3 regions of the Oerskovia sp. Root22 genome follow, and region 2 is predicted to be linked to each of the others. Evidence: riboswitches for the same ligand, from Rfam matches in the RefSeq annotation. Region 2 holds a riboswitch; each other region holds the start of a gene.
The links. A riboswitch is a leader RNA that binds a small molecule or an ion and turns the genes downstream of it on or off. The one in region 2 is predicted to bind S-adenosylmethionine.

Region 1 (9,397 bases), 290 kb from region 2:
CCTGTACTGCCTGCTGCCCGTGCTGTGGGTCGTCGTGGCCTCGACCAAGTCGGGGAGCGAGCTGTTCTCGACCTTCACGTTCGCGCCGTCCTCGCACTTCCTGGACAACGTGTCCGACCTCAACGCCTACCGCGGCGGTCTGTTCTGGCGGTGGATGGCGAACACGGCCCTCTACGCGGGCATCGGCGGGCTGCTCTCGGTCGTCGTCTCCGCGATGGCGGGCTACGCGCTCGCGAAGTACCGCTTCCGCGGGAAGACGGCGGTCTTCAACATGCTGCTCGCCGGCGTGCTCGTGCCCGGTGTGGTGCTCGCGATCCCGCAGTACCTGCTCCTGGCCCAGGCCGGTCTGACCAACACCTACTGGGCCGTGCTCCTGCCGAGCATCATCAGCCCGTACGGGATCTACCTCGCCCGTATCTACGCGGGGGCGTCGATCCCCGACGAGATCGTCGAGGCCGCCCGGACCGACGGCGCCGGTGAGCTCCGGACGTTCGCGCAGGTCGCGATGCCCATGATGGCGCCCGGCCTGGTCACGGTGTTCCTCTTCCAGTTCGTCGCGATCTGGAACAACTTCATGCTGCCGTACATCATGCTCGGCGACGACAAGCTCTTCCCGCTCACGGTCGGGCTGTCGGGTCTGCTGAACCAGGGGGCGTCGCAGCCCGCGCTGTACACGCTCGTGATCACGGGCGCGCTGCTGTCGATCGTCCCGCTCGTGGCCCTGTTCCTCCTGCTGCAGCGCTACTGGCAGGTCGACCTCGCCGCCGGCGCGGTCAAGGCCTGAGGATGTCCCTAGACTCACGTGTCGTGGAGCAGTCCGGGAACGACGTCGTACCCCAGCCCGTCGACGCCGTGCGCGAGGACGGTCGCGAAGCCGCGCGCGGCACCTCCCCGGGTGCGGGGGCGGGCGCCGGACCCGTGCGCGAGAGGCGGGCGGCGGCGTCGGGCAACGGGGCGAAGCGTCGCCCCACGATCCGCGACGTCGCGGACGTCGCGGGCGTCTCGCGCGGGACCGTGTCCCGCGTGATCAACGGTGGCCACTGGGTCTCTCCTGATGCCCTCGCGGCGGTCAACGAGGCGATCCGGACCACGGGGTACGCCGCGAACCAGCACGCGCGCAGCCTCGTGACGGGGCGGTCGAACTCGATCGCGTTCCTGTTGACCGAGCCGCAGCACCTGCTGTTCGAGGACCCCAACTTCTCGATCCTGCTGCGGGGCGCGGCCGAGGAGCTCGCGAAGCGCGAGATGCCGCTGCTGCTCATGGTCGCGGGGACCCCCGAGGAGCGTCGCCGCATCGGTGGGTACGTCGCGGCGGGGCACGTCGACGGCGTCCTGCTCATCAGCTCGCACCAGGGCAACCCGATGCTGGCCGAGCTGCTCAAGCAGAAGGTCCCGACGGTCGCCTGCGGTGTCCCGCTCGGGTACGAGGGGCGCGTCGGGTACGTCGCGGCCGACGACCGGGCCGGGGCGCGCACCATGACGCAGCACCTGCTCGACTCGGGGCGCACGCGCATCGCGACGATCACGGGTCCGCTCGACACCCCGGGCGGGACGCTGCGCCTCGACGGGTACCGCGACGCGCTGGGCGACCGGTTCGACGAGTCGCTCGTCGCGCACGGCGACTACTCGCGCGAGCGGGGCCGGCTCGCGATGGCCGAGCTGCTCGAGCGGCGCCCTGACCTCGACGCCGTGTTCGTGGCGTCGGACCTCATGGCGGCGGGGGCGCTCGTCGCGCTCCAGGCCACGGGGCGGAGCGTGCCCGGGGACGTGGCCGTGGGCGGGTTCGACGACTCGGGGGTCGCGGCGTCGCTCCACCCGGCGCTGACGACCATGCGGCAGCCTTTCGAGCGCATCAGCGCCGAGATGGTGCGGCTGCTGCTCGAGGTCGTGGAGGGCCAGGAGCCTGCGGCCATCACGCTGCCGACGTCGCTCGTGGTGCGGGACTCGGCCTAGGGAGGTTCGGCCTCGCCCGGCCAGTCGCGGTCGTGCGCGACGGGCACCGAGGCGCTCGGGCACAGGGGTGCGCCGTGGCGCGCCGGGGTGATTTGTCCTTGTGTGTCCCGTCTGGCAGGGTGGGCATCGGTCACGAGTGACCGGCGATACGCCCTCCGCGTGCCGGTCCGGCAACCGCGTTCCCGCGCACGGTGCCTCTGAGGAAGACCCGCCCGACCCGGCATCCGGGCCTTCGGGAAGTGCGAGGTCGAGGTCGCGTTCATCGTGGCCTCGACCCTTGCCCTGAGGCCGCCGCTGCGGCCCGGTGGGCTCAGGCCGCCGACTGCCTGCGGTGAGCGCGTTGTCCACAGATCACTGGCCTTCGCTCCGCGTGCTGTCCTGAGCCGTCATCCTGTCCGTGAGGCGTTCGGACGGTCGGGCGACGACGCCGAACCGGGGGAGGGGAGGGTGTGTTTTCTCTGTAGCCACAACAATTGTGGTGGCTACAGAGAAAACACACCCTCCCCCCCCGGGTCCTCGTGGAGGAGATCAGGACTCAGGGGGAGCGGATGGACTGGAGCAGCCCGGTCTCGGCGGTCGTGCCCGGGCTCGAGGGGCCCGTCCTGCGTGCGCTCTGGAACCGTCAGGGCGAGCTCACGGGTGGGCAGGTGCATCGCGTCGCGCACACCGGATCGTCGGAAGGGGTCCGTCGCGCTCTCGGGCGGCTCGAACGGCAAGGGATCATCCAGCGGCGGACCATCGGGTCGACGAACTACTTCCGGGTCAACCGCGACCACCTGTGCTGGCCCGCGATCGAGGCGCTCTTCGACGCGCTGCATCCCTGGTGCGAGCTGCGCCGACGCATCGACGAGCTGCTTCATCAGGTCGTGCGGGACGACGGCCGTCGCCGGTCGATCGGCGTCGCTGTCGTCGGGTCGGCCGCTCGCGGCGACGGCACCGCGGCCGACGACCTGGACCTCCTCGTCGTCGTCCCCGACGACCTTCCGGCCTGGATCGCCCACGAGCTCACCGACCAGCTGCGCCGCGACGCGGGAGCCTGGTCCGGCAACGACGTGGACGTCCACCTCCGCACGATCGCGTGGCTCGACGCCGAGCGCGACCGCCCCGGGGCCCTCGAGCGGTGGGCGCACGACGCCGAGCAGGTGCTCGGGCCACCCGTGCACGAGCACCTGACCCTCGTCGTCCTCCCCGACTGACTGCCGACGGGCCGGCGCAGCCGCCGCGTCCCCGCGCGCCTGCGCACGGGCCCGCTCCGCACCCGCCCGCGCCGCCCCGCACCCGCCCGCGCCGCGCAAAACCGCGCCCGACGGCGGAGGGCGCGCTCCGCCGTCGGGCAACGGACCTCAGCAGGTCAGGTTTTCGCCCGTCGTGGTGCCCAGGAGCTCGGCGTATCGGCGGAACAGCGCGACCCGGTTCGCGACCTGGCGTGGGTTGCCGCCGTCGCACTCGAGCGGGCCGTTGATCGCGCGGATCGTCTCGCGGAAGCCGTGGTCCCCGACGATCGCCTCGTGGCACGTCATGGTGCCCTCGCCCGGCTGCGTGTTCCAGTACCAGAGCGCGGTCTTCCAGGCGACGGTCGCGTCGGTCTCGACCAGGTACGGGTTGTTCAGCAGGTCGATGCCCAGGGCGTCACCCGCGGCCTTGTAGTTGAAGTTCCACGAGAGCTGGATGGGCCCTTTGCCGTAGTACGCGGACTGGCCCGCGGGGCACCCGTACGGCTGCGACGGGTCGCAGTAGTGCGAGTACACGGCGGTGTTGAGCTCGCTCACGTGCAGCAGACCCGTGCTCTCGTGGCTCACGTTCGCGAGGAACGCCGCAGCTTCGCGGGCCGCGACCACCGGCCCGCCCGACGTCGCGAACTCCGGGTACGCCGCGGTCGCCGCGACCAGGCCCTCGTACGTGTAGAACGGGTTGCGGTCCGGGAACATCTCCTCGAACTGCGCCTCCGTCACCACGAAGCCCGTCGTGATGCCGCTCGTCGAACCTGTCTCAGCCATGAGCCACCCTCTCGTCACTGATCCCGGCCGGCCGCTGGGTCGCGGCTCGACGACGAGCCGCGACGGCCGGACGGCGTCTCCGCGGTCACCCTAGGGGACGGGTGCGGGCTCCTCGGCATCGGTGTGCAGGGTGCTCCGGGGGAGGTCATCACCGGGCGTCGCGCCGATCGTGCCGGCTGTGCCCACCGGCTCCACGCGCCCCTCGACCGAGGTGCTCCCGGCCGGATCGGCGGCCGGCACCCCGGTCGGCTCGCCACCCGTCGCGCGGTAGACGAGGGCCGCGACGAGCCCTGCCGACCAGCCGAGGACGAGGGGCCAGAAGAGGCTCGCCTGGACCGAGGACAACGCCAGGTTGAGCGTCGTCGAACGCAGCTCGCCCACCGCGAAGGCCGTGACCGAACGCGACGCCGCAGCCACCGACGACGCCGCGATCGTGACGAACCAGACCGCGAGCACCAGGCTCCAGCGGCTCGCGCGCGGCGGCAGGCGCCGGGTCGCGAGCCACGTGCCCCCGGCGACGACGAGTCCCACGAGCACCGCCAGACCGACCTCGAGCGGCTCGACCACGGTCCGGCCGGCCGTGAAGCGCCAGGCCATCGCCCCCGAGGTCACCTCAGCCAGCAGGTCGACCGGACCGCGCGCGCTGCGGTGCCACACGAGCCACGACCCTGATGCGCCGACGCTCGCCCAGACGAGCGCCCCCACGCCGCCCGCGACGAGCACCGTCGGGTAGGCGCGGGCCCGCAACGGCTTGCGCGCGCGACGCGTGGCCGGGAGCGAGGCCGGGTCGTGGCGGCTCGTGAGGCCCAGGGTGCCGACCGCGACGAGCCCGACGAGCCACCCGGCGGCCAGCCCCCACGAGCCGCCGTCGAACGACGCCGTGAGCAGGAGGAACGCCGGGTTCTCGGGGGAGGGGAACGTGACGTCGGCGACGACGTCGGCGACCGCGCCCGCGGCACCGCCCACGACGACCGCGAACCAGGAACCGAGGAACGCCGCCGGTGTTCCCGTGCGAGGGGGGAGGCGTCGCGTCGCGAGATAGGTCAGCGCGACGACCACCGCCCCCGCGAGCAGGGCCGCGAGGATCGTCTGCCCCGTCACGGTCACGTCCACCCGGTCGCTCAGCACCGCGCTCCCGACCCACAGGACCGACGTGAGGAGCCCGGCGACGAGGACGGCAGGTTCTCGGCGAGACGTCATCGGCATCCCGCGAGGGTAGCGGACGCAGATGAGGCGCCCGCCCGGACCCCGGGAACGGTGCGGAGGCCCGTGCGCGGGCGCGCGCGGCCGGGTGCGCGGCTGCTCGTGCGGTTGCCGGTCGAGCCGCCCGCCCGGATCGTGGGAGGCATGCATCCTGAGCGCGGCACCTCCCGCTTCCCGGTCGACGTCCTCGTGCGGTCCCTGGCGATCGGCACCGCTGCGGGGAGCCGTGCCTCGCTGGGAGTCGCGCCGCCCCTGCTCACCTCGTCGGCCACGGGCCGGGGGGCCACCGTGGCCAAGGTGGTCGCGGGGCTCGGGATCGTCGGTGAGCTCCTGGGCGACAAGCTGCCGGGAGCCGGGTCGCGCCTCGAACCGCCCGGCCCCGCGATCCGCATGGCGTCGGGCGCGATCGGGGCCCTCGTCCTTGCCCGCCGGGCCGAGGTCGGCGTGCTCCTGCCCGTGCTGCTCGGCGCGGCGGGTGGTGCGGCCGGGACCTGGGGCGGGGCAGCATGGCGGGCCGCGTGGGTCGGGAAGGGCCCGGACTGGCCCGCCGCCGTCACGGAGGACGCCGTCGCGCTCTCGCTCGCGGCGTTCGCGGTCCAGCGCTGAGCCGTTCGGCCCCCTGCTCGCCCGACGCCGGAGCGCACCTTCCGCGCGGAAGGTGCGCTCCGCCGTCGGGCACGGCTCCGCAGAAGGTGAGCCCCGCCGTCGGGTCGGCGGTCGCCCGGCGCTGACGCGTCGCGGGTGAGAGCGCCCCGAGCCGGTTGACACCCCCGGAAGCCGCATGCAAGAGTGCCTCCCATCCGGAAACGTTTCCAGCATGTTTCGCACCGCGATGTTGGAAACGTTTCCAGAAACGAGAGCCCAGCACCACCTTCGACGGAGAGGGAAGAAACCGATGGCGTCACGTGCAACGTTGAACGAGGTCGCCGAGCGCGCCGGGGTGTCGCTCGCCTCGACCTCCCGAGCGCTGCACGGGTCCGGAGCCAGCAAGGCCATGGTCGAGCGGGTGCGCGCAGCCGCCGACGAGCTCGGGTACAGCCCCGACGCCGTCGGGCGCTCGCTGCGCATGCGGCGCACGTTCCAGATCGCCTTCGCGGTCGCCGACATCGGCAACCAGGTCTACGTCGAGATGATGTCGGCGATCCACGCGGTCGTCGCGCCCTACGGCTACCGCGTCGTCGTCACGACGACCGGCGACACCGCGCACTCGACCACCGACCTCGTGCGCAGCCTCGCGAGCGGCATGGTCGACGGGATCATCCTCAGCCCCCTGCGCATGAGCGAGGAGCTGGTCGAGGAGATCCGGCAGTCGGCGGTGCCCGTCGTGGTCATCGGACGCTCTCTCGGTGCCCGCGGCATCGACTCGGTCTCGACCGACTCGGCCGGCGGGATCGGCCAGGCCGTGACCCACCTGCTCGACATCGGCCGGCGCCGGATCGCCTTCCTCAACGGCCCCCTCGACACGACCCCCGGCGAGGCCCGCCAGCGAGGCTTCGACGCCGCGGTCGCCGCCCCGGGCTTCTCGGCGGAGCGCGTCGACGTCGAGATCGCGGAGGACTTCACGGTCGCGGCCGGCCTCGCGGCGGCGACCAGGCTCATCGAGCGCGGCGCGGGCGGAGGCGGCCTCGACGCGATCGTCGCGGCCAACGACCTGCTCGCGATCGGCGCCATGCACGCAGCCCGGCAGAGCGGCCTCGACGTCCCGACCGACCTCGCCGTGACCGGCATGGACGACACCGAGATCGGCCGCGTGTTCTACCCGAGCCTCACGAGCGTCTCCCTGGGCTCGGCCGAACGTGGTCGGCGCGCCGCGCAGATCATGCTCGGCCTGGTCGAGGGCACCGCCCAGGAGACCCGGCACGTGGACGTGGGGCCGACGCTCCTCGTCCGCGAGTCCACCCGCCCGACCGACGCACTCGACGGAGAGAAGTCATGACAGCGACCACCGTGGAGGCCGGCCCCCGGCCGTCCACCCCGACAACCCCGCCGCGGCGCAGCCCGCGCAGGACCGGAGGGATGGCGCGCGCGAAGCGGCGCGAGGCCATCGCCCTCGTCATCCCGTCGCTGCTCCCGATCCTCGTCCTGAGCGTCGCACCCCTCCTGGTCGGCGTGGGGCTCGCGTTCACCGACGCCCGCCTGGTCCGCAACCCCGAGTACACGTTCGTCGGGATGGACAACTTCGTCCGTCTGGCCGACAACTCGTTCTTCTGGGACTCGTTCCGGATCGGCATGATCTGGGCCGTCTCCGTGACGGTGCTCCAGCTCGTCGCGGCCATGGGGCTCGCGCTCCTGCTCAACTCCGACCTCAAGCTCCAGGGCCTGACCCGCGTCCTCGCGCTCATCCCGTGGGCCATGCCGCCCGTGGTCGTCGCGATCATGTGGCGGATGATCTACTCGCCCAACGCCGGGCCGCTCAACGCGTTCCTGGGGAGCATCGGGCTGCCGGACGACATCAACTGGCTCGCGGACTTCTCGACCGCGCTGCCCGCGGTGATCGTCGTGGGCATCTGGGTCGGCATGCCGCAGACGACCGTGACGCTGCTCGCGGGCCTCCAGCAGATCCCCGACGAGCTCCACGAGGCCGCGTCGATCGACGGCGCGAACGCCTGGCGCCGCTTCACCGCGGTCACGCTGCCCAGCCTGCGCCCGATCATCACGTCGATCACCTCGCTCAACTTCATCTGGAACTTCAACTCCTTCTCGCTGGTCTACGTGCTGACCGAGGGCGGACCGGGCGGCCGCACCATGCTGCCGATGCTCTACACGTACCTCGAGGCGTTCAAGAACAGGAACATCGGCTACGCGGCCGCCATGGGCGTGGTGCTCGTGGTCGTCGTCGTCCTCCTGCTCGCGATCTACCTGTGGTCCCAGTTCCGCCAAGACCGCGACAGCACGGGGAAGTGATCTGATGCGTCATCTCGTCCGGCCCGCCCAGTACGTGGCGCTGTGCTTCTACATCGTCTTCCTCGGCTTCCCGCTGCTGTGGCTCATCTCGGCGTCGCTCAAGTCGTCGGGAGAGCTCAACTCGCTCAGCGTGAGCCTCGTCCCGCAGGACATCGAGTGGGGCAACTACTCGGCCGCGCTCGAGCGTCAGGGGCTCGTGCGCTCGGCGTGGAACTCCACGGTCGTGGCGCTCGTCTCGACCGCGCTCGTGCTCCTCATCGCGCTGCCCGGCGCGTACGTCCTGGCCCGGCTCAAGGGCCTGGTCCGCGGCATGGGGGTCGGGTGGATCCTGGTCAGCCAGGTGTTCCCCGTCATCCTCATCATCCTGCCGCTGTTCCTCATCCTGCGGACCATCGGCCTGACCGACAGCCTGGTAGGCCTGACTCTGGTGCACACGACCTACACGCTGCCCTTCGCGCTGTGGATGCTCCAGGGCTACGTGAGCTCGATCCCGATCGAGCTCGAGGAAGCCGGCTCGATGGACGGGGCCAGCCGGCTCACGGTCCTGCGCACGATCGTCTTCCCGCTCCTCATGCCGGGCGTCGTCGCGACCGCGATGTTCAGCTTCGTCTCCTCGTGGAACGAGTTCTTCTTCGCGCTCGTGCTGCTCCAGTCGCCCGAGAACTACACCCTGCCGATCACGCTCAAGATGTTCATCGGCGGGGAGGGCAAGGTCGCGCTGGGCCCGCTCGCGGCAGGCGCCGTGCTCGCGGCGATCCCCAGCATCGTCTTCTTCTCCATCATGCAGAAAAGGCTCACCGGCGGACTCCTGTCCGGTGCCGTCAAGGGGTGAGCGCAGTGCGCGCAGCCCCTCGCAGTACCCACCTCACCCGCAGTACCCACCTCACCCGCACGACCCCCACGCCTCAGAAAGGCAGACACATGAAGACTCGTGGTGCGTCCATCGCCGCATGCCTCACGATCGGCACCCTGTTCCTCACCGCTTGCGGAAGCGGCGGGGACAGCGACGCCGGTGGAGACTCCGGTCCGATCACGCTGAAGTTCCAGTCGCTGTCCGACCAGCCCGCGGCCATCGCCGCGACCGAGAGCATCGTCTCGGACTGGAACGAGGCCAACCCGGACGTCCAGGTCGAGATCGTCCCTGCGGGCTGGGACGGCATCTACGACAAGCTCATCACGCAGTTCAACGGTGGTGCCGCGCCGGACATCATCCACTACGAGGCCGCGAGCATCGTGCCCTTCGCGGCGGACGGCTACCTCGCCGACCTCACCGAGCACATGTCCGACGAGTTCCGCTCGGACGTCCCCGAGGGGATCCTCGACGCGGTCACGGTCGACGG
Region 2 (9,397 bases):
TGTAGTACTGACGGGCGTAGGCCAGCCCGAACAGGGTGTGGACCGCGGCCCACGAGACCGCGATGCAGGCCACGGCGAACACCGCGCTCACGGCCTGGGCGCTCTTCTTCTCGGGTGAGGCCAGCAGGAGGAGCGCGACCCCCACGAGGCTCGCGAGCGAGGCCGCGAGGATGAACAGGTGGGTCACGCGCCGGGACGGCTCCTCGCGGGTCGCGTGGCTCGCGGTCAGCCGCGCGTCCATGGGGGTCACGACGACCCAGGTCCAGGTCGTGAAGACGAGCGCGGCGACGCTCCATCCGGCGAGGACCGCGAACCGGGGGTATCCCTGCGTGCCGAACCAGATCCCCGCGAGGACCCCCAGGGCGACACCGGCGCCGAGGCGCACGGCAGGACCTGCGCCCAGGGCGTCGCGGCGGGCGGGGGACGTCGGGAGGTCCGGGATCGAGGGGGTCACGCGGTCAGTCAACCACCGGCCCCACGGCCCGTCGCGCCGGATCGGCGTCTCGGTCGCTCCGGCTCCAGCGTGCGGATCTGCTGCACCGTGCGCTGTGCGCTCGCCGTGCCCGTCGCGCTACGCGCGCTCGGCGAGGTACCGGAGCTGGGCGCGGACGCTCTGCCGGGCGGCCGGGAGCACCCCGGGTGCGACGGCGCCGTAGACGACCGCCGTGACCTGCTCGACGAGCCGGTCGGTCACGGGGTCTCCCGCGAGCCTCGCCGCGGCGAGGGCGGCGCGCACCTCGGCGAGCCGCCCCAGCCGGTGCTCGCGGTACGCCCGCACGACGGCGGACAGGTCGTCCAGGTGCGGGCCGTGCGCGGGCAGGACGGTCGCGGCCCCGAACGCCTCGAGCGCGTCGAGGCTCGTGAGGTAGTCGCTCAGCGAGCCGTCCGGCGCGGAGATCACCGTGGTGCCGCGCCCGAGGATCGTGTCGCCCGTCAGCACCGAGCCGCGCGGTCCGTCGTCCGGCAGGCGGAAGCTCAGGGAGTCGGCGGTGTGGCCCGGGGTCGCGACGACCTCGATCCGCAGCCCGGCCGCACGGAGGACCTCGCCCCCGTGCAGCGGTTCGGCCGTTCCCCCGTGCGCTGACCCGCCGAGCGGCCCGCCCCCCGCGGGGTGGCAGTGGACGGGGTCGGCCGCCCGGACGGGCGCCCCGGTGAGCTCGGCGAAGCGCGCCGCCCCTGCGGTGTGGTCCGCGTGCCGGTGCGTGACGAGGACCAGCTCGACGCGCGGCCCGTCGGCCAGGGCCGAGAGGTGAGCGACGTCGTCGGGCCCCGGGTCGACGACCACGCGCGTGCGCGCGCCGGGCGCGGCCAGGACGTAGGACCTTGTCCCGTCGAGCGTCATGGGTCCGGGGTTCGGGGCGAGCAGCACCGAGGCGTGGTCCGTGACGCGCACGGGCACGCCCGACGGCGCCGCGTCGGTGGGCGGTCGGGTGCGCTCTGGCCGCGTCGGGTTCACGGGACGGTCGTCAGGCGAGCGCGTCCGCGAGCAGCTCGAGCGTCTGCGTGCGGCCGGGCGTCGCGTCGAGCGACTCGTCGGCGCGGGACGCCGCGACGGGCACGACCATGACCTCGTCGACGCCGTGCCGGGCGGCCAGCTCGCGCACGCGACGCGCGGCAGCCTGGGGCTCGTCGACGATCCAGCGGTCGAGCATCTCGTCGGCCATCTGGGACGTGAGCCCGTCGAGCGGCGTCGACGCCGCGTCCTCGACCGTCTCCTGGGCGCCCAGCGGCTTGCCCGAGCGCAGGCGGGCCATCATGCGGGCCTGGGGCAGCGCGCGCGCACGGGCCTCGGCGAGCGTCGGGGCGACCGACACGTTGACCGTCAGGAACGTCTCCGGCGCCGGGTGCTCGGGCGACGGGCGGTAGCCGTCGCGGTACAGCGCGAGGATCTCGTCCATGCCGGCGCCCGAGAAGTGGTTGGCGAACACGTACGGCAGGCCGAGCTCGGCGGCCAGGCGTGCCGAGTAGTCGCTCGACCCGAGCAGCCAGACGGTCGGCACGGACTCGGCGGCCGGGGTCGCGTGCACGTCGTAGACCTGGCCGCTCGTGAGGCGGACAGAGGCGCCCTCGGCGCTCATGAGCGAGCGGATGTCCTGGACGTGCTGGGGGAAGCGGTCGACGTCGGACGTGGGGCCGCTGCTGCGGAGCAGGGCCGTGACGACGGGGTCGCTGCCGGGCGCCCGGCCGATCCCCAGGTCGACGCGTCCCGGGGCCAGGGCCTCGAGGACCGCGAACTGCTCGGCCACGACGAGCGGCGCGTGGTTGGGGAGCATGACGCCGCCCGAGCCGACGCGGATCCGCTCGGTCACCGCGGCGGCCGCCGCGATCATGACGGGCGGGGCGGACGCGGCGACCGCGGGCATGTTGTGGTGCTCGGCGAACCAGTAGCGCGTGAAGCCGAGGCGGTCGGCGAGGCGCACGAGGTCCAGGGACGCGGCGATGGCCTGGGAGCTGGACTGTCCCGAACGGACGGGGACGAGGTCGAGGACGGAGAGGCGCGGCGAGATAGTCATCGCCAGGTCCAACCCCGGGAGGCGGTCAGGGTATTCCTGCCCGCTGCTACCGGGTGCGGAGTACTCGTCGCCGTCCGGCCGGTCTCACGACGAGTACTCCGCACGCAGCGGTGCGGCGGGCGGCTCAGCGCGCGGCGAGCGCCTGCTCGACGTCCTCGATCAGGTCGAGCGGGTCCTCGAGGCCGATCGACAGGCGCACGGTCGTCTCCGCGATCCCGACGGCGGCACGGCCCTCCGCGCCCAGCTTGCGGTGCGTCGTGGTCGCGGGGTGCGTGATGAGGGACTTGGCGTCGCCCAGGTTGTTGGAGATGTCCACGATCTGCAGGGCGTCGAGGAACTGGAACGTGCGCTTCTTGAGGAGCTCGGCGTCCGTGCCCGGGTCGTCGGCGCCGGGCACGTCGAGGTTGAACGTCACGACCGTCCCGCCGCCGCTCTGCTGGGCCTTGGCGAGCTCGACCTGGGGGTGCGAGGCGAGGAACGGGTAGCGCACGGCCGTGATGCCGGGCAGCTCCTCGAGCGCGGTCGCGACCTGGAGCGCTGCGGCGTTCTGGGCCTTGACGCGCACCGACAGGGTCTCGAGGCCCTTGACCAGGACCCACGCGTTGAACGCGCTGAGCGAGGGCCCGGTGTTGCGGATGAAGGTCTGGACCGGGCCCTTGACGTACTCCTCGGAGCCCAGGATCGCGCCGCCGAGCACGCGCCCCTGCCCGTCGATGTGCTTGGTCGCCGAGTACACGACGACGTCCGCACCGAGCTCGAGCGGCTTCTGCAGCACGGGGGTCGCGAACACGTTGTCGAGCACGACGACGGCCCCCGCCGCGTGCGCGAGGTCGCTCACGCGGCGCACGTCGATCACGTCCTGCATGGGGTTGGACGGGGTCTCGAAGAAGACGACGTCCGCAGGGGTCGACAGCGCTTCCTCCCACTGCGACAGCACGTGACCGTCGACGTAGTCGGTGCGCACGCCCCACTTGGCGAAGATCTCGTCGAAGATCACGAGCGACGAGCCGAACAGGGCGCGGGCCGCGACGATGCGCGACCCGGAACCGACCAGGGCCGCGAGCGACGTGAAGACCGCGGACATGCCCGACGCCGTGGCGTAGCAGGCCTCGGCGCCCTCGATGAGTCGCAACCGCTCCTCGAACGTGTGCACGGTCGGGTTGCCGTAGCGCGAGTAGATGAAGCGGTCGACCTCGCCCGCGAAGGCGGCCTCTGCCTCGGCGGCGCTCCCGTAGACGTAGCCCTGCGTGAGGAAGAGCGCCTCGCTCGTCTCCTCGAAGTTCGAGCGGGCGTGGCCGCCGCGCACCGCGAGGGTGTCGGGCCGCACCGAGCGGGGCAGCGGGCCGCGGCCCGAGCCGCCCGGGACCCCGGCGGGAATGCGCAGGACGCCGTCCCCGGTCGCGGCGCTCACGACTGCTTCCAGGGGAGGCCCGCTGCGCGCCAGCCGTCGGAACCACGGTGACCGGCGCCGTCGAGCGCTCCCTCGAAGCCCTCGAGGACGTTGTACGCGGGGCCCAGGCCGGCGGCGGTCGCGGCCTTGGCCGCGCCGATCGAACGGGCTCCCGAGCGGCACAGGAACACGACGGGGGTCTCGGGTGTCACGCCGGCCGCGGCGAGGTCCGTGACGAACGACGGGTTGGGCCGGCCCTCGACCGTGACCCACTGGGTCAGGACCGGCTCGCGGCCCGTCGAGGACAGGTCGGGGACGCCGACGAAGCGCCACTCGGCGTCGGTGCGGACGTCGACGAGGACGGCGCCCGGGGCGCTCTGGAGCAGGCCCCATGCCTGCTGGGGAGTGATGTCGCCGGCGTAGCCGTCGGCGGGCCGGGCGTCGGGGACCGGTGCAGCGGTCGCGCGGTCGGGGGCACTCATGGTGATCCTCCATCGGTCGTGGCGGTAGCACCCTCGCCCGTCACCGGGGGGTTGCTGCGGCGTCATCGTGCCAAGTCACTCAGCCGCTCTGGATGGTTGCGTCGGATCGTACGTCACCGTGCCCACGGAGTGAAACGGGTGTCTCGCAGGGTGGGCAGGGGATAGGTTGCTGCGCATGGAGCACCCTGCGCGCCGCCACGAGGTAGAGGATTCCCGTCGAGACAGCGGGCTCGGGGCCTCTACCTCGACGCAAGCCCTCTACCTCACGGCAGGCGGTCGTGACCAGAGCCCGCCCGAGGAGGTCCTGACCGGGGGCAACTCCTCGACCGTCGTGCGGAGCGGCGACACGGTCCGCCGGACCGCCGGGCCCTGGACGCCGACCGTCCACGCGCTCCTGCGCCACCTGCGCGCGCACGGCATCACCGAGGTGCCCGAGCCGCTGGGGACCGACGAGCAGGGGCGCGAGGTCCTGTCCTATCTCCCGGGCGACGTCGCGAACTATCCCCTTCCCCTGTGGGTCTGGGACGAGTCGGTGCTCCGTGACGCGGGCGCGCTGCTGCGGCGCGTGCACGACGCGAGCATCGGGTTCCTCGCCGCCACGGCCGACAGCGGGCTCCCCGGGGGCTCCGTCGTCGACGGCGCTGCCGCCGTCCCCGCACCCGCCGCCGCCCCGACCTGGCAGCTCCCGGCGCGCGAGCCGGTCGAGGTCGTGTGCCACAACGACTTCGCCCCGTACAACCTGGTCTTTCGCGACGGGGTCGTCGTCGGGCTCATCGACTTCGATACCGCGAGCCCCGGCCCCCGGATCTGGGACCTGGCTTACCTCGGCTACCGGCTCGTGCCCCTCGTGGCGGACGCCGGGGACGGGGAGGGAGCCGACGTCGTCGGGCGCCTGGATCCTCTCGCGCGCCTCGACGCGCTAGTCGCGGCCTACGGGCTGCCCTTCTCGCGTCGCGAGGTCCTGACCGTCGTGGTCGCGCGGCTCGACGAGCTCGCGGCCTTCACCGACGAGCGGGCGTCAGCGACCGGGCGGGACGACTTCCGGGAGCACGCGGCCATGTACCGGGCCGACGCGCGACACATTCAGGCGCTCGCGGACGCGTCGCCTCGCTGAGCGGGCTCGACCGCCTGACAGGCACCCTCTGCCCACCATCCGAGACGCCGTGCCCACCGGTTGACACGCTCTGCGGGCCTCGCCCATCCTTGACACCAGGTCATGAGTGCCAGCGCAAAACCCCGGTTTGCTGGCCGGCAACCCTCCTCCGCGGCGGGGTGCCCCGGGTGACGACCAGGTCCCTCTCTACAAGGAGGGGGGCAAGCGCGGAGGGGCCGCAGGGCGAACTCCGACGACCACCGGAGGACGTGCCATGAGCGCACACGCAGTCATCGAAGCCCCTACCTCGTGTGCCGTGCTGCCCGTCGTGGGCAGCGACACCCTGGTCCCCCTCGTCGACGGGCGCAGCGTCCCGTACGCCAACCTCGACGTCGCGGCGTCGGCCCCGGCGCTGCAGGTCGTGGCCGACCGCGTCAACGAGGTCCTGCCGCTCTACGCGAGCGTGCACCGCGGCGCGGGCTACCTGTCTCAGGTGTCGACCGCGCTCTACGAGGCCGCGCGCCAGACCATCGGCGCGTTCGTCGGCGCCCGCGAGGACGACGTCACGATCGTCACGCGCAACACCACGGACTCGCTCAACCTGCTCGCGGGCTGCGTCCCGGCCCAGGCCGACGGTTCGCCGGGCCGTGTGCTCGTGCTGGACGTCGAGCACCACGCGAACCTCCTGCCGTGGCAGCGCACGGGCGGGGCCACGGTCCTGGTCGGCGGTGCGACGGTCGCCGAGACCCTGTCCGGGCTGCGCGCAGAGCTGTCGCGCTTCCCGTACGCGCTCGTCGCGATCACGGGGGCCTCGAACGTCACGGGCGAGTCGCTGCCGCTCGCCGAGGTCGTCGCCGCGGCGCACGACGCCGGAGCGCGGGTCCTGCTCGACGGCGCCCAGCTCGTCCCGCACCGGGGCGTCTCGCTCGCCGCGAGCGACGTGGACTACGTCGCGTTCTCGGGCCACAAGACCTACGCGCCGTTCGGTGCGGGCGCGCTCGTGGGGCGCCGTGACTGGCTCGACGCCGGCACGCCCTACCTCGCCGGGGGCGGCGCGGTGCGCAACGTGACGCTCGACGGCACCACGTGGCAGAGCGCCCCGGCGCGGCACGAGGCCGGGTCGCCCAACGTGATCGGCGCGGTCGCGCTCGCCTCGGCGTGCGACGCGCTCGCGGCGCTCGAGCCGGGCGTGCTGGTCGCGCACGAGACCGAGCTGCGTGCCCGTCTCGTCGACGGGCTCGAGGAGATCGACGGCGTGCGCGTCGTCCGCGCCTGGGCCGACGCCGTGGACCCTGTGGGCGTCGTGACCTTCTCGGTCGACGGCCACGACGCGGGCCTCGTCGCGTCCTACCTTTCGGCCGAGCACGGCATCGGCGTGCGTGACGGCCGGTTCTGCGCGCACCCGCTCCTGGCCCGCCTGGGCTTCCCGGCCGGTGCCATCCGGGCGTCGATCGGCGTGGGCACCACGGGCGAGGAGATCGAGCGCCTGATCGCGGCGCTGCGCGCCTACGTCGGCGAGGGGGTCAAGGCCCGGTACGAGGTCGTCGACGGCTGCTGGGTCGTGAGCGACGACCCTCGTCCGCTGCTCCAGGTCGCAGGGCTCTCCGGGCTGTTCGCGACCGCCGCGGTCGGCAACATCACGGCCGCCGTGGGGTGCGGTCCGGCCCCGGCCTGACGAGCCCTCTGACCTGCGGAGACACTCCTCGGAGCGCAACGTTCACCCGTGCGTCACCTCGTCGCCCACGAACGACCGCTCTGTGGTCTTGGCGGCGACGCCCGCGTGTGTTCTGATATGCGCTGTGCAGCACGATGTCGTCCTGGAAGGCCACGGGTTCCGCCTCGAACCCCTGGCTGTCGCGCACGCCGGTGCGCTGGCTCAGATCGTCGATCCGACGATGTGGGCGGGTATGAGTACGACCCTCCCTGCGGGGGAGGTCGGGATGGTGAACTTCATCGAGGACACTCGGGCTACCCGGGCGCTGACGGCCTTCGCCGTCGTCGACGCGGGCTCGGGTCTCGTGGTGGGGAGCACCGCTTTCCGTGACCTGTCGCTCGACGACAGGCGCGTGGAGATCGGGCGGACCTTCTACGCCCGTTCCACGTGGGGGAGCCTCGTGAACCCGGTCTCGAAATGGTTGCTGCTCCGACATGCGTTCGAGTCGTGGGACGTGCACCGCGTGGGCTTCCGGGTGGACGCGCGCAACGCGCGCTCGCTCGCCGCGATGCGTCGCCTCGGCGCGTACGAGGAGGGCGTCATGCGAGGTCATCGCACGGCCCCCGATGGCACGCGTGCCGACTCGGTGTGCTTCTCGATCCTCGCGCACGAGTGGGCGGGCGTCGAGCTCGGCCTGCTCGCGCGGATCACGAGCCCGCGGATCGTCCCGGTGCTCGGCCCCGTCGAGATGTCCACCGCCGGCGAGCCCGTGACCACGCCGCTCCTGTCGGTCGTCCCGCCGGTCGCGGACCACGTCGCCGAGGCGGCCGGTCAGGCCGTCGGCTCGGTCACGGCCCTGCCGCCCGCCGTCGCCCTCTGAGAACTTCCCCCGTCCACAGCGACGCCCCGGGACCCGTACGGGTCCCGGGGCGTCCTTCGTCTGCGGTCAGTCCTTCGTGAAGGCGTCCTTGACGTCGTCACCGGCCTGCTTGACGTTGGCCTTCGCCTGGTCGGCGTGGCCCTCGGCCTCGAGCTTCTCGTTGCCGGTCGCCTTGCCGGCGCCTTCCTTGACCTTGCCCTTGGCCTCTTCGGCACCGTGCTTGATCTTGTCTCCCAGTCCCATGGGGTTCCTCCCTCGGTGGTGGTTGGTTCGCATCGACCGTAGGCAGGCCCCCGGGCGACTCGCATCTCGGGGGACGGGCGGTTCACAAGATCCTCACGTCCTGTCCGGCAGGATGACCGCATGGAGAACGTCACGGTCCTGGAAGGGTTCGGGCTGCGCCTCGAGCCGCTCGGCGAGCAGCACGCGCCCGAGCTGGGGGCGTTCGTCGACGATGCCCTGTGGGCAGGGATGTCGTCGCCCACGCCGCGCGGGACGCCCGCCATGTCCGCCTACGTGCGCGACGCGGTGGCGGCGCCGGGGCGCCTGGCGTGGGCCGTCGTCGGGCCGCGTGTCCCCGGCGAGGGGCCCGACGACGCCACGTCCGTCCGCGGCAGCACCTCGCTCTACGAGTGGTCGCCCTCGCAGGGCCGCGTCGAGCTCGGCTCGACCTTCTACGACCGTCCCTGGTGGGGCGGCGTGACCAACCCGGCGTGCAAGTACCTGCTGCTGCGGCACGCGTTCGAGGTGCTCGACGTCGAACGCGTCGCTCTGCGGGCCGACGCGCGCAACTCCCGCTCGATCGCGGCGATCCAGCGCCTCGGGGCCGTACCCGAGGGGGTGCTGCGCAGCCACCGTGTCGCGCCCGACGGGTCGCGCGGCGACACGGCCTACTTCTCGGTCCTCGCCGACGAGTGGCCGGCCGTCCGGGACGGCCTGCTCGACCGGCTCGCGCGCCTGGAGGGCCTCGATCGGGTCGTCTGACGGCGCCACCGGGGCGTCCCTGTGGCCTCGGGCGACGAACCTGCCTAGGTTGGAAGGATGCCTCCGCGAGCCTGCGGTGGGCGCACCGACCGCTGGAGGGCTGTTGACGACCGAGGACGCACGACCGGCAGGACCCGCGGTCGACCCGGACGACAGAGCCTTCTTCGGGCACCCGCGAGGTCTGTCGACCCTGTTCGGCCTCGAGGTCTGGGAGCGGTTCTCGTTCCTCGGGATGCAGGCCATCCTCGTGCTGTTCTTCACCGCGACCGTCGCGGACGACGGGCTCGGGATGGAGGCCGGGCAGGCCGCCTCGATCGCGGCCGGCTACGGGACCATGGTCTACCTGGTCTCGGTCGGGGGCGGGTGGATCGCGGACCGGGTCCTGGGCTCGTACCGCGCGG
Region 3 (9,397 bases), on a different contig from region 2:
AGCGCGGCACCCACTTCCACCCGGGCAACAACGTCGGTCGCGGTGGCGACGACACGCTGTTCGCCCTGACCGCCGGCGCCGTCCAGTTCGGCACGCGCCGTGGTCGCAAGGTCGTCGACATCGTCTCTGCCGAGGCCTGATCCACGACGCTGCACATGCTTGACAGGAGGGGCGCACCGACGCGGTGCGCCCCTCCTGGTGTTCTTCCCCCCGCTCGAGAGGACCCTTTCCATGGCCACGTTCGTCGACCGCGTCGTTCTGCACGCCTCCGGCGGTGACGGCGGAAACGGCTGCGCCTCCATCCGTCGGGAGAAGTTCAAGCCGCTCGCCGGCCCCGACGGCGGCAAGGGTGGGGACGGTGGGAGCGTGCGGATCGTCGTCGACACGCAGACCACGACGCTCCTCGAGTTCCACCACTCGCCGCACCGGCACGCCGCGTCCGGGACCCAGGGCAAGGGCGACTACCGGGAAGGTGCCAACGGTGAGGACCTGATCCTGCGCGTGCCCGACGGCACCGTGGTCAAGGACCGTCAGGGGAACGTGCTGGCCGACCTCATCGGCGAGGGCGCCGAGTACGTCGCCGCTGCGGGCGGTCGCGGCGGCCTGGGCAACCACGGCCTCGCCTCCCCGCGCCGCAAGGCCCCGGGCTTCGCTCTCCTGGGCGAGCCCGGCGAGGAGGTCGACTTCGTCCTCGAGCTCAAGTCGATCGCGGACGTCGCGCTCGTCGGCTTCCCCAGCGCGGGCAAGTCCTCGCTCGTCGCCGCGATCTCGGCCGCACGACCCAAGATCGCCGACTACCCGTTCACGACCCTCGTCCCGAACCTCGGCGTGGTCCAGGCCGGCGACGTGCGCTTCACGGTCGCCGACGTCCCGGGCCTCATCCCCGGTGCGAGCGAGGGCAAGGGGCTCGGGCTCGAGTTCCTGCGCCACATCGAGCGCACGGCCGTGATCGTGCACGTGCTCGACTGCGCGACGCTCGAGCCGGGCCGCGACCCCATCTCCGACCTCGAGGCCCTCGAGGCCGAGCTGGCCGCCTACTCGGGCGACCTCGACGGTTCGGGCGTCGTGGGCGGGCTCCCGCTCAACGAGCGCCCGCGCCTCGTCGTGCTCAACAAGATCGACGTGCCCGAGGCGCGCGAGCTCGCCGACCTGGTCCGCCCCGACCTCGAGGCCCGCGGCCTGCAGGTCTTCGAGATCTCGGCAGCGAGCCACGAGGGCCTGCGCCAGCTGACCTACGCGCTCGCCGGGCTCGTCGACACGGCGCGCCGCGAGACCCCCGCGCCCGCTCCGGTGCGCACGATCTTGCGCCCCAAGGCCGTCGACGACGCCGGGTTCACGGTCACCCGCAAGAACGCGGGCGACGGCACGTTCTACTTCGAGGTCCGCGGTGCCAAGCCCGAGCGCTGGGTCCGTCAGACCGACTTCGCGAACGAGGAGGCCGTCGGCTACCTCGCGGACCGTCTCGCCCGCCTGGGTGTCGAGGAGAAGCTCTTCAAGGCCGGGGCGGTCGCCGGCGACGAGGTGCGGATCGGGTCCGAGAAGAACGCCGTGGTCTTCGACTGGGAGCCCACGCTCATCACGGGCTCCGAGCACCTCGGCGGACCCCGTGGCACCGACCTGCGCTTCGACGACCACTCGCGCCCCACGCGCAACGACAAGCGTCGCGAGTACAACGAGCGCATGGACGCCAAGGCCGAGGCCCGCGCAGAGCTCTGGACCGAGCGCGAGTCCGGTCACTGGACGGACCCCGAGAAGGACTGACCTCCGGACACGGTGCCGCAGGGCAGCGACGGGCCGAGCGGTCGGGTGCCCCGACGCCCGACTCCCGCGCCGATGCTGTCGCCCACGACGTCCGCCCGCAGGGCGGGTACGGCCCCTCGGGTCGTGCCCGCCCTGTGGCGTACCGGTCGAGCGACGACCACCGCCCGGGTGGGACGGGAGCGGGAGGTGGGCGACGTCGTCGGGCGGGCTCACGCCGGAGAAGCTGTCAGAAATGCACCGGGCCATGCGCCGGTGCAGTTCTGACACCACGGCGCGGCAGGGTCCATGTCGTCTCACCCCGGGGTGTCACACGGTGACATGACTCCGCGCCCGGGCGCCTGGCGCGCGATGATGTCCCGGTGAATGCGCTCTCCGCACGCTCCCAGGTCGCCACGGCCCACCGGGTCGTCGTCAAGATCGGCTCCTCCTCGCTCACCGGACCGGACGGGCACCTCAGCGTCCCGGCCCTGCACGCGCTCGTCGACGTCATCGCCGCGCGGCACGCCGCGGGCGGGCAGGTCGTGCTCGTGACCTCGGGGGCGATCGCGGCGGGGATCGGTCCGCTCGGCCTCAGCGCCCGACCACGCGACCTCGCCACGGCCCAGGCCGCGGCCTCGGTGGGCCAGGGCCTCCTGGTCGCCCGGTACGCCCAGGCGTTCGCCGAGTACGGCATCCGCGTGGGGCAGGTCCTCCTCACGGCCGAGGACACCATCCGCCGCGGGCACTACCGCAACGCGCAGCGCTCGCTCGAGCGGCTCCTCGACCTGGGCGTCGTGCCCGTCGTCAACGAGAACGACGCGGTCGCGACCGACGAGATCCGCTTCGGCGACAACGACCGCCTCGCGGCGCTCGTCTCGCACCTGGTCCGCGCCGACGTCATGGTGCTGCTGACCGACGTCGACGGGCTCTACGACGGCCCGCCCTCGCGCCCCGGCACCCAACGCATCCGCGAGGTCCGCTCGCCGCTCGACCTCGAGGGCATCGAGGTCACGGGGCGCGGCAGCTCGGTCGGGACGGGCGGCATGCTCACCAAGCTCGAGTCCGTGCGCATCGCGACCGGCTCGGGCATCCCGGTCGTGCTGACCAAGGCCGCGAACGCCGAGGGCGCGCTCGCCGGGCGCGAGGTCGGGACCTGGTTCGCCGTGACGGGCAAGCGCACCACGCGCCGACGCCTGTGGCTCGCGCACGCCGCGCGCACGCGGGGGCGCCTCGAGCTCGACGAGGGGGCCGTGACCGCGGTCCTGGGCGGGCGGGCCTCGCTGCTGCCCGCGGGCGTGGTCGGGGTCACGGGCGACTTCGACGCGGGCGACCCCGTCGAGCTCGTCGCGCCCGACGGGCGCGTGATCGCGCGCGGCCTCGTGGCCTTCGACTCGACCGACATCCCCGACCTCCTCGGCCGCTCGACGCACGAGCTGCGCGACAAGCTCGGCGAGGGCTACGACCGCGAGGTCGTGCACCGCGACGACCTGGTGCTCGTGGGGCGCAGGCGCAAGGCGTCCTGAGGGCGGCTCGCGGCTGCAGCGCGGAGGCGGCGCTCGGTCCCACGACGGGGCCCGGAGACCTGGAACGGTCTCCGGGCCCCGTCTCTCGTTTGCGTTGTCTCATGGAGTGGGACGCCGCTCTCACTCCTTGACTGCACGGCGCCGGGAGGCTTTCCTGTGCGGCAGGTGAAGAGCGCCAGCGCCAAGACCCGGCTCGCTGGCCAGCAACCCTTCGATGTGACGGGGTGCTCCGGGCAGGACCTGACCGCGCCGACAGGTCGCGGTAAGCACACGACGTGACGAACGACCCCCGTCCACGGGTTCCTGTGGCGTGCCCGGGGACGGGCGGGACCCGCACGTCGTCCGACCGAAGGACGCACCATCGTGAGCCAGAGCACCCCGGCGATCTCCTCGCTGGCCTTCCTCACCCCCGGGAACTTCCCGGACGACGACCCCGCCAGCGGTCTCGAGGCGACGCTGCGGCTGTTCGAGCGCGCCGAGGCCTGGGGGTTCGACGGAGCGTGGGTCCGCCAGCGGCACCTCGAGCACGGGATCTCGTCGGCGACCGTCTTCCTCGCTGCGGCGTCCCAACGCACGAGCACGATCGAGCTGGGGACAGGCGTCATCCCGATCGGGTACGAGAGCCCGTTCCGCCTCGGGGAGGACCTCTCGACCGCCGACGTCCTCGCGCAGGGGCGCCTCCAGGTGGGCCTGAGCGCGGGCCGTCCGCCGCACGCCGACCTGATCGGTGACCTGGTCTTCGACGGGGACTGGGAGTCCCACGACTTCTCGCACGCACGCATCGAGCGGCTCGCGGCCAACCTGTCGGGCGGTTTCATCGGCGACGAGGACACCGTGGTGCACTCGCCCGGGAACGTCCAGCGGCCCCGGCTGCAGCCGCACAGCCCGGGGCTCGTCGACCGCCTCTGGTACGGCGCCGGCTCGCGCCGCTCGACCGAGTGGGCCGCGCGCAACGGGCTCAACCTCCTGACCGGCAACATCGTGGCAGGCGAGGAGTCGGACGACTTCGTCACCGCCCAGCTCGCGAACCTCGTCGCCTACCGCGCGGGGCGCGGCGACGCGCGGACCACGCGGGTCGCGCTCGGGCGGGTCATCGTGCCGACCGACTGCGCCGACGCCTCGTCGCGCCGACGCTACCGAGCCTTCGAGGAGTCGCGCCGAGCCCGGACCCTCGCCCCGCAGGGCGAGCGCCGGACGCTCTTCGCGCCCGATCTCGTGGGGCCCAGCGAGGAGATCCTCGAGCGGCTCGTGGCGGACGCCGTCGTGGGCGAGGTCAGCGAGCTGCGCCTCGAGCTGCCCTACGAGCTCAGCGACGAGGAGTACGAGCAGATCCTGCACGACGTCGCGACTCTCGTCGCCCCGGCCCTCGGCTGGACGCCGGCCACGGACCGTGCGGGAACGGCCGGCTCGACGGTGCCGGGATCGCCGCCCGTCGAGCGGACCGCCGCCGCCGTCGCCGTCGGCGCCTGACGGAGGGGGAGAACCACCATGGGACGCTATCTCGCGACGCGACTGGCCCAGGCGGTCGGCGTGCTCTGGGCCGCCTACACGGTGTCCTTCATCGTGCTCTACGCCCTGCCCGGCGACCCGGCCCAGCTCATGGCCGGGGCCGACGCCAACGACATCACCCCCGAGCAGCTCGACGCGCTCCGTGCCGAGCACGGTCTGGACCGCCCGCTCGTGGTCCAGTACTTCTCCCAGCTCGCCGGGCTGTTCCGCGGGGACCTCGGTCAGTCGATCAGCACGGGGCGCCCCGCTGCGGACCTCATCGTCGAGGCGATCCCACCGACCGTGCAGATCGCCGCGGCCGGTCTGCTGCTCGCGGTGGTGCTCGGCGGAGGGCTGGCCGTCGCGGCCACCTACACACGGTTCCGCGGTCTCGGGCAGCTGCTCCTCGGGCTGCCGCCCCTCGGGGTCGCGATCCCCGCCTTCTGGTTCGGCCTCCTGCTCATCCAGTGGTTCTCCTTCACCCTGCCGATCTTCCCCGCGATGGGGAACAAGGGGTTCGCCTCGATCGTCCTGCCCGCGATCACGCTCGCCGTGCCCACCGGGGCGACGATCGCCCAGCTGTTGTCCAAGAGCCTGGCCACCACGCTGCGGGAGCCGTACATCGACGCGGTGTGGGCCAAGGGAGCCGGTCGCCCGAGGGTCTTCTTCTCGCACGCCCTGCGCAACGCCGCGCTGCCCGCACTGACGATGACCGGCCTGATCGTCGGCCAGCTGCTCTCCGGCACGGTCGTCACCGAGACGGTGTTCTCCCGACCGGGACTCGGCCGCGTGACCGCGTCCGCGGTGCAGACCCAGGACATCCCGGTCGTGCAGGGCATCGTGATCTTCGCCGCCGTCGTGTTCGTCGTGTCCAACCTGCTCGTCGACCTGGCCTACCCGTTGCTCGATCCCCGCGTGGTGACGGGACGTCGCCGAGGCGCGACCACGCCTGGGGCGACGCCCGGGGGAGGGGCCGCCGCCCCCGAGGACCAGACCGTACCCACCAGATCGTCGACCCCCGAGGTCGCCGTCCTTCACGGAGGTGCAGCATGACCGACACCGCCCTCGCCCCGCACGAGCAGAGCGTCCTGCCGGAGGCCGATGCCGTCGACGGCACCACGCCCGGTCTTCGGCGGCCCTCGTCCGCGGACCTGCCGCCCGGCCGCGTCCGTGGCCTCTCGAGCCTCGTGGCGGGCCTGGGCTTCGTGGTCCGGCGGCCCGGTCTGCTCGCGGCCGTGGTCTGGATCGTCGTCGTCCTGGTGGCCGCCTTCGCCCCGACGCTGCTCGCGCACTCCGACCCGCTGACCGGGGTGCCGGCCGACAAGCTCCAGCCGCCGTCGGCCGAGCACTGGTTCGGGACCGACCAGCTCGGCCGCGACCTCTACTCCCGGGTGGTTCACGGCACAGCGCTCACGCTCCAGGCCTCGCTCATCGCGGTCGGCCTCGGGCTCGTCGTCGGCTCGACGCTGGGCCTGCTCGCGGGGTTCTTCGGCTCCTGGGTCGACGACGCCGTCATGCGGGTCGCCGACGTCCTGCTCGCGATCCCGAGCCTGCTGCTCTCGCTCGCGCTCGTCACGGTCCTCGGGTTCGGCACCGTGAACGTCGCGATCGCGGTGGGGCTCGCGAGCGTCGCGAGCGTCGCCCGCATCATGCGGTCCGAGGTCGTGCGCGTCCGCAGCTCGGTGTACGTCGAGGCCGCGCAGGCGTCGGGGAACCGCTGGCACCGCGTGCTGCTGCGGCACGTCCTGCCGAACTCGGCCGGGCCCGTCGTGGTCCTCGCGACCCTCGAGCTCGGCACCGCGATCCTGGCGGTCTCGTCCCTCAGCTTCCTGGGCTACGGGGCGCCGCCGCCTGCCCCCGAGTGGGGTCAGCTCGTCTCGACCGGACGTGACTTCCTGCGCAACGCGTGGTGGCTCACGACCCTCCCCGGGCTCGCGATCGTGCTGACGGTCCTCTCGGCCAACCGCATCTCGCGAGCCCTCGACACCGAAGGACGGCGGAACCGATGAGCACGGACCGGAGCGCACCGCTGCTGCGCATCGACAGCCTGGCGGTCGAGTACCGCACGCGCCGCGGGACGGTCGCGGCCGTCCAGGACGTCTCGTTCGACGTGCTCCCCGGCGAGACCGTGGCGGTCGTCGGCGAGTCCGGGTCGGGGAAGTCCACGACCGCGCACGCGATCGTCCAGCTCCTCGCATCGTCCGCGGCGGTCACGCACGGCCGGATCGTCTTCCAGGGAACCGACCTGGCGACCGCCTCGCCCGCGGCGCTGAGGTCGTTCCGCGGCCGGCAGATCGGGCTCGTCCCGCAGGACCCCACGGTCTCGCTCGACCCGGTCAAGCGCATCGGCCACCAGGTGGCAGAGGTCCTGCTCGTCCACGGTCTGGCCGACCGCAGGTCTGCCAGGGCGCAGGCCGTCGAGGCGCTCGGGGCCGCGGGCCTCGAGGACCCCGAGGTCCGCGCGCAGCAGTACCCGCACGAGCTCTCGGGCGGCATGCGCCAGCGCGTCCTCATCGCGATCGCGATCATCGCGGAACCCGCGCTGCTGATCGCCGACGAACCCACGAGCGCGCTCGACGTGACGGTCCAGCGACAGATCCTCGACCACCTCGCGGCACTGACCCGACGGACCGCGACGAGCGTCCTCCTGGTGACCCACGACCTCGGCGTGGCAGCGGACCGGGCAGACCGGATCGTCGTCATGTCGGAGGGGCGGGTCGTCGAGGTCGGCACCCCGCGCGAGGTGCTCGAGCACCCTGAGCACCCCTACACGCGAGCACTCCTCGCCTCGGCTCCGAGCCTCAACGCGCACGGCGAGCTGCGTCGGACAGCGACACCCTTGACCCGAGCCGTGAGCGAACGGACGTTCGCCGGGCGCGCGGGGGACCCGTTCGTCGCACGGGCGGCCGACGACGGACCGGCGGACCCGACCGGGCAGGACGTCCTGGTGGCCCGACACCTGGTCAAGGACTTCCCCCTCCCGCGCGCCGCCGGGGGCGGCACCCATCGTGCCGTCGACGACGTGAGCTTCCGGATCCCGCGCGGCCACACGTTCGCCCTCGTGGGGGAGTCCGGCTCCGGGAAGTCGACGACCGCGCGGCTCGCGCTGCGGCTGACCGACGTCACGAGCGGGACCGTGACGTTCGACGGGGCCGATGTGACCGAGGTGCGTGGGGCACGCCTGCGCGACCTCCGGCGCCGGGTGCAGCTCGTGCACCAGAACCCGTTCGCCTCGCTCAACCCCCGGCTGTCGGTGGGCGAGGTCGTGACCGACCCGCTCGCCGCGTACGGCCTGGGTTCGAGGCACGAGCGGCGCTCGCGCGCGCTCGAGCTGCTCGACGTCGTCGCCCTGCCGGCCTCGGCGCTCGACCGCAAGCCGTCCGAGCTCTCGGGCGGGCAGCGCCAGCGGGTCGCGATTGCACGGGCCCTCGCGATCAACCCCGAGCTTCTCGTGCTCGACGAGCCCGTCTCGGCCCTCGACGTCCAGGTGCAGTCCCAGATCCTCGGGCTGCTCTCCGGTCTCCAGGAGTCGCTCGGGCTCAGCTACCTGTTCATCTCGCACGACCTCGCGGTGGTCCGGGAGATCGCCCACACCGTCGCGGTCATGCACCGGGGCAAGGTCGTCGAGACCGGGCAGGTCGACGAGGTCTTCCGCTCACCCCGGCACGAGTACACCCGCAACCTGCTCGACGCGATCCCGGGCGCCCGCGCGCTCCACCAGGACTGACCCGCGCTTTCCGCACCACCACCACCGGACCTCGGTCCACGACGAAGGAGAATCATGAACGCACGTATCCGACGGGGAGGAACCGCCCTCGCGACGTCCGTCGCCGCCACCCTTGCCCTGACCGCGTGCGGTGGGGGAGCAGGAGCAGGGACCGGTTCGGTCGCGGACGACGTCTCGGCCTCGACCTCTAGCCCGGTCGACGGAGGTGAGCTCACCTTCGCGATCGGGAACGACCCGATCTCGCTCAATCCCTCCGGCACGGGGTCGGGCAACGACACCCTCTACGTCACCCGGCAGATCGTGGACTCGTTGCTCTACCAGAACCCGGACACGAACGAGCTCGAACCGTGGCTCGCGACGAGCTGGAGCGCCAACGCGGACGCCACGACCTTCACGTTCGAGCTGCGTGACGACGTCACGTTCTCCGACGGCACGCCCCTGACGGCGGCCGAGGTCAAGGGGACCTTCGACGACATCGTGGCGGCAGGGGCGAAGAGCGGCGCGCTCAGCTCTTTCGTGGGCTACGAAGGGACGAACGTGATCGACGACGACACCGTCGAGGTCGACTTCGCGACGCCCAACGCGGCCTTCCCCAGCTCGACGGCGTCGCCCGCCCTGGGGATCGTCGCCGCGTCGACGGTCGCGATCCCGTTCGACGACCGGGCGACGGGAGAAGGGGTCGTCGGCACCGGTCCGTTCGTCCTCGAGTCGTACACCAAGGACGTCGAGACGGTCCTGGCGCAGCGCGCCGAGTACGCCTGGGCACCTTCCGCGCTGGGCAACGACGGTGCACCGCACCTCGAGAAGGTCACGTTCCAGGTGGTCCCCGAGGCGGGTGTGCGCACCGGCAGCCTGACCTCCGACCAGGTCGACGTCGCCGGAGGGATCCAGCCGACGGACATCGAGACGCTCGAGATCA

Region 1: it holds a riboswitch for S-adenosylmethionine, as region 2 does, so the genes downstream of both, ASE15_RS16160 (nucleotidyltransferase domain-containing protein) here and ASE15_RS17370 (rhodanese-like domain-containing protein) in region 2, are expected to answer to the same signal.
Region 3: it holds a riboswitch for S-adenosylmethionine, as region 2 does, so the genes downstream of both, ASE15_RS11060 (LLM class flavin-dependent oxidoreductase) here and ASE15_RS17370 (rhodanese-like domain-containing protein) in region 2, are expected to answer to the same signal.

The regions. Positions count from the first base shown of each region.
Region 1 is NZ_LMIL01000011.1:154,463-163,859, forward strand. Features, by position in the region: gene ASE15_RS16150 (carbohydrate ABC transporter permease) at 1-784, shown strand, start outside; gene ASE15_RS16155 (LacI family DNA-binding transcriptional regulator) at 919-1,953, shown strand; SAM riboswitch class IV at 2,082-2,201, shown strand; gene ASE15_RS16160 (nucleotidyltransferase domain-containing protein) at 2,502-3,149, shown strand; gene ASE15_RS16165 (chitinase) at 3,297-3,950, opposite strand; gene ASE15_RS16170 (hypothetical protein) at 4,041-5,156, opposite strand; gene ASE15_RS16175 (hypothetical protein) at 5,298-5,759, shown strand; gene ASE15_RS16180 (LacI family DNA-binding transcriptional regulator) at 6,049-7,089, shown strand; gene ASE15_RS16185 (carbohydrate ABC transporter permease) at 7,170-8,057, shown strand; gene ASE15_RS16190 (carbohydrate ABC transporter permease) at 8,062-8,889, shown strand; gene ASE15_RS16195 (ABC transporter substrate-binding protein) at 8,979-9,397, shown strand, end outside.
Region 2 is NZ_LMIL01000011.1:442,974-452,370, forward strand. Features, by position in the region: gene ASE15_RS17350 (DUF1345 domain-containing protein) at 1-454, opposite strand, end outside; gene ASE15_RS17355 (MBL fold metallo-hydrolase) at 572-1,399, opposite strand; gene ASE15_RS17360 (LLM class flavin-dependent oxidoreductase) at 1,467-2,513, opposite strand; gene ASE15_RS17365 (O-succinylhomoserine sulfhydrylase) at 2,638-3,897, opposite strand; gene ASE15_RS17370 (rhodanese-like domain-containing protein) at 3,921-4,385, opposite strand; SAM riboswitch class I at 4,392-4,484, opposite strand; gene ASE15_RS17375 (phosphotransferase enzyme family protein) at 4,561-5,499, shown strand; SAM riboswitch class IV at 5,598-5,712, shown strand; gene ASE15_RS17380 (aminotransferase class V-fold PLP-dependent enzyme) at 5,753-7,153, shown strand; gene ASE15_RS17385 (GNAT family N-acetyltransferase) at 7,278-8,012, shown strand; gene ASE15_RS17390 (CsbD family protein) at 8,079-8,255, opposite strand; gene ASE15_RS17395 (GNAT family N-acetyltransferase) at 8,376-8,996, shown strand; gene ASE15_RS17400 (peptide MFS transporter) at 9,100-9,397, shown strand, end outside.
Region 3 is NZ_LMIL01000009.1:121,900-131,296, forward strand. Features, by position in the region: gene rpmA (50S ribosomal protein L27) at 1-140, shown strand, start outside; gene obgE (GTPase ObgE) at 232-1,761, shown strand; gene proB (glutamate 5-kinase) at 2,121-3,263, shown strand; SAM riboswitch class IV at 3,428-3,538, shown strand; gene ASE15_RS11060 (LLM class flavin-dependent oxidoreductase) at 3,627-4,733, shown strand; gene ASE15_RS11065 (ABC transporter permease) at 4,752-5,804, shown strand; gene ASE15_RS11070 (ABC transporter permease) at 5,801-6,760, shown strand; gene ASE15_RS11075 (ABC transporter ATP-binding protein) at 6,757-8,478, shown strand; gene ASE15_RS11080 (ABC transporter substrate-binding protein) at 8,533-9,397, shown strand, end outside.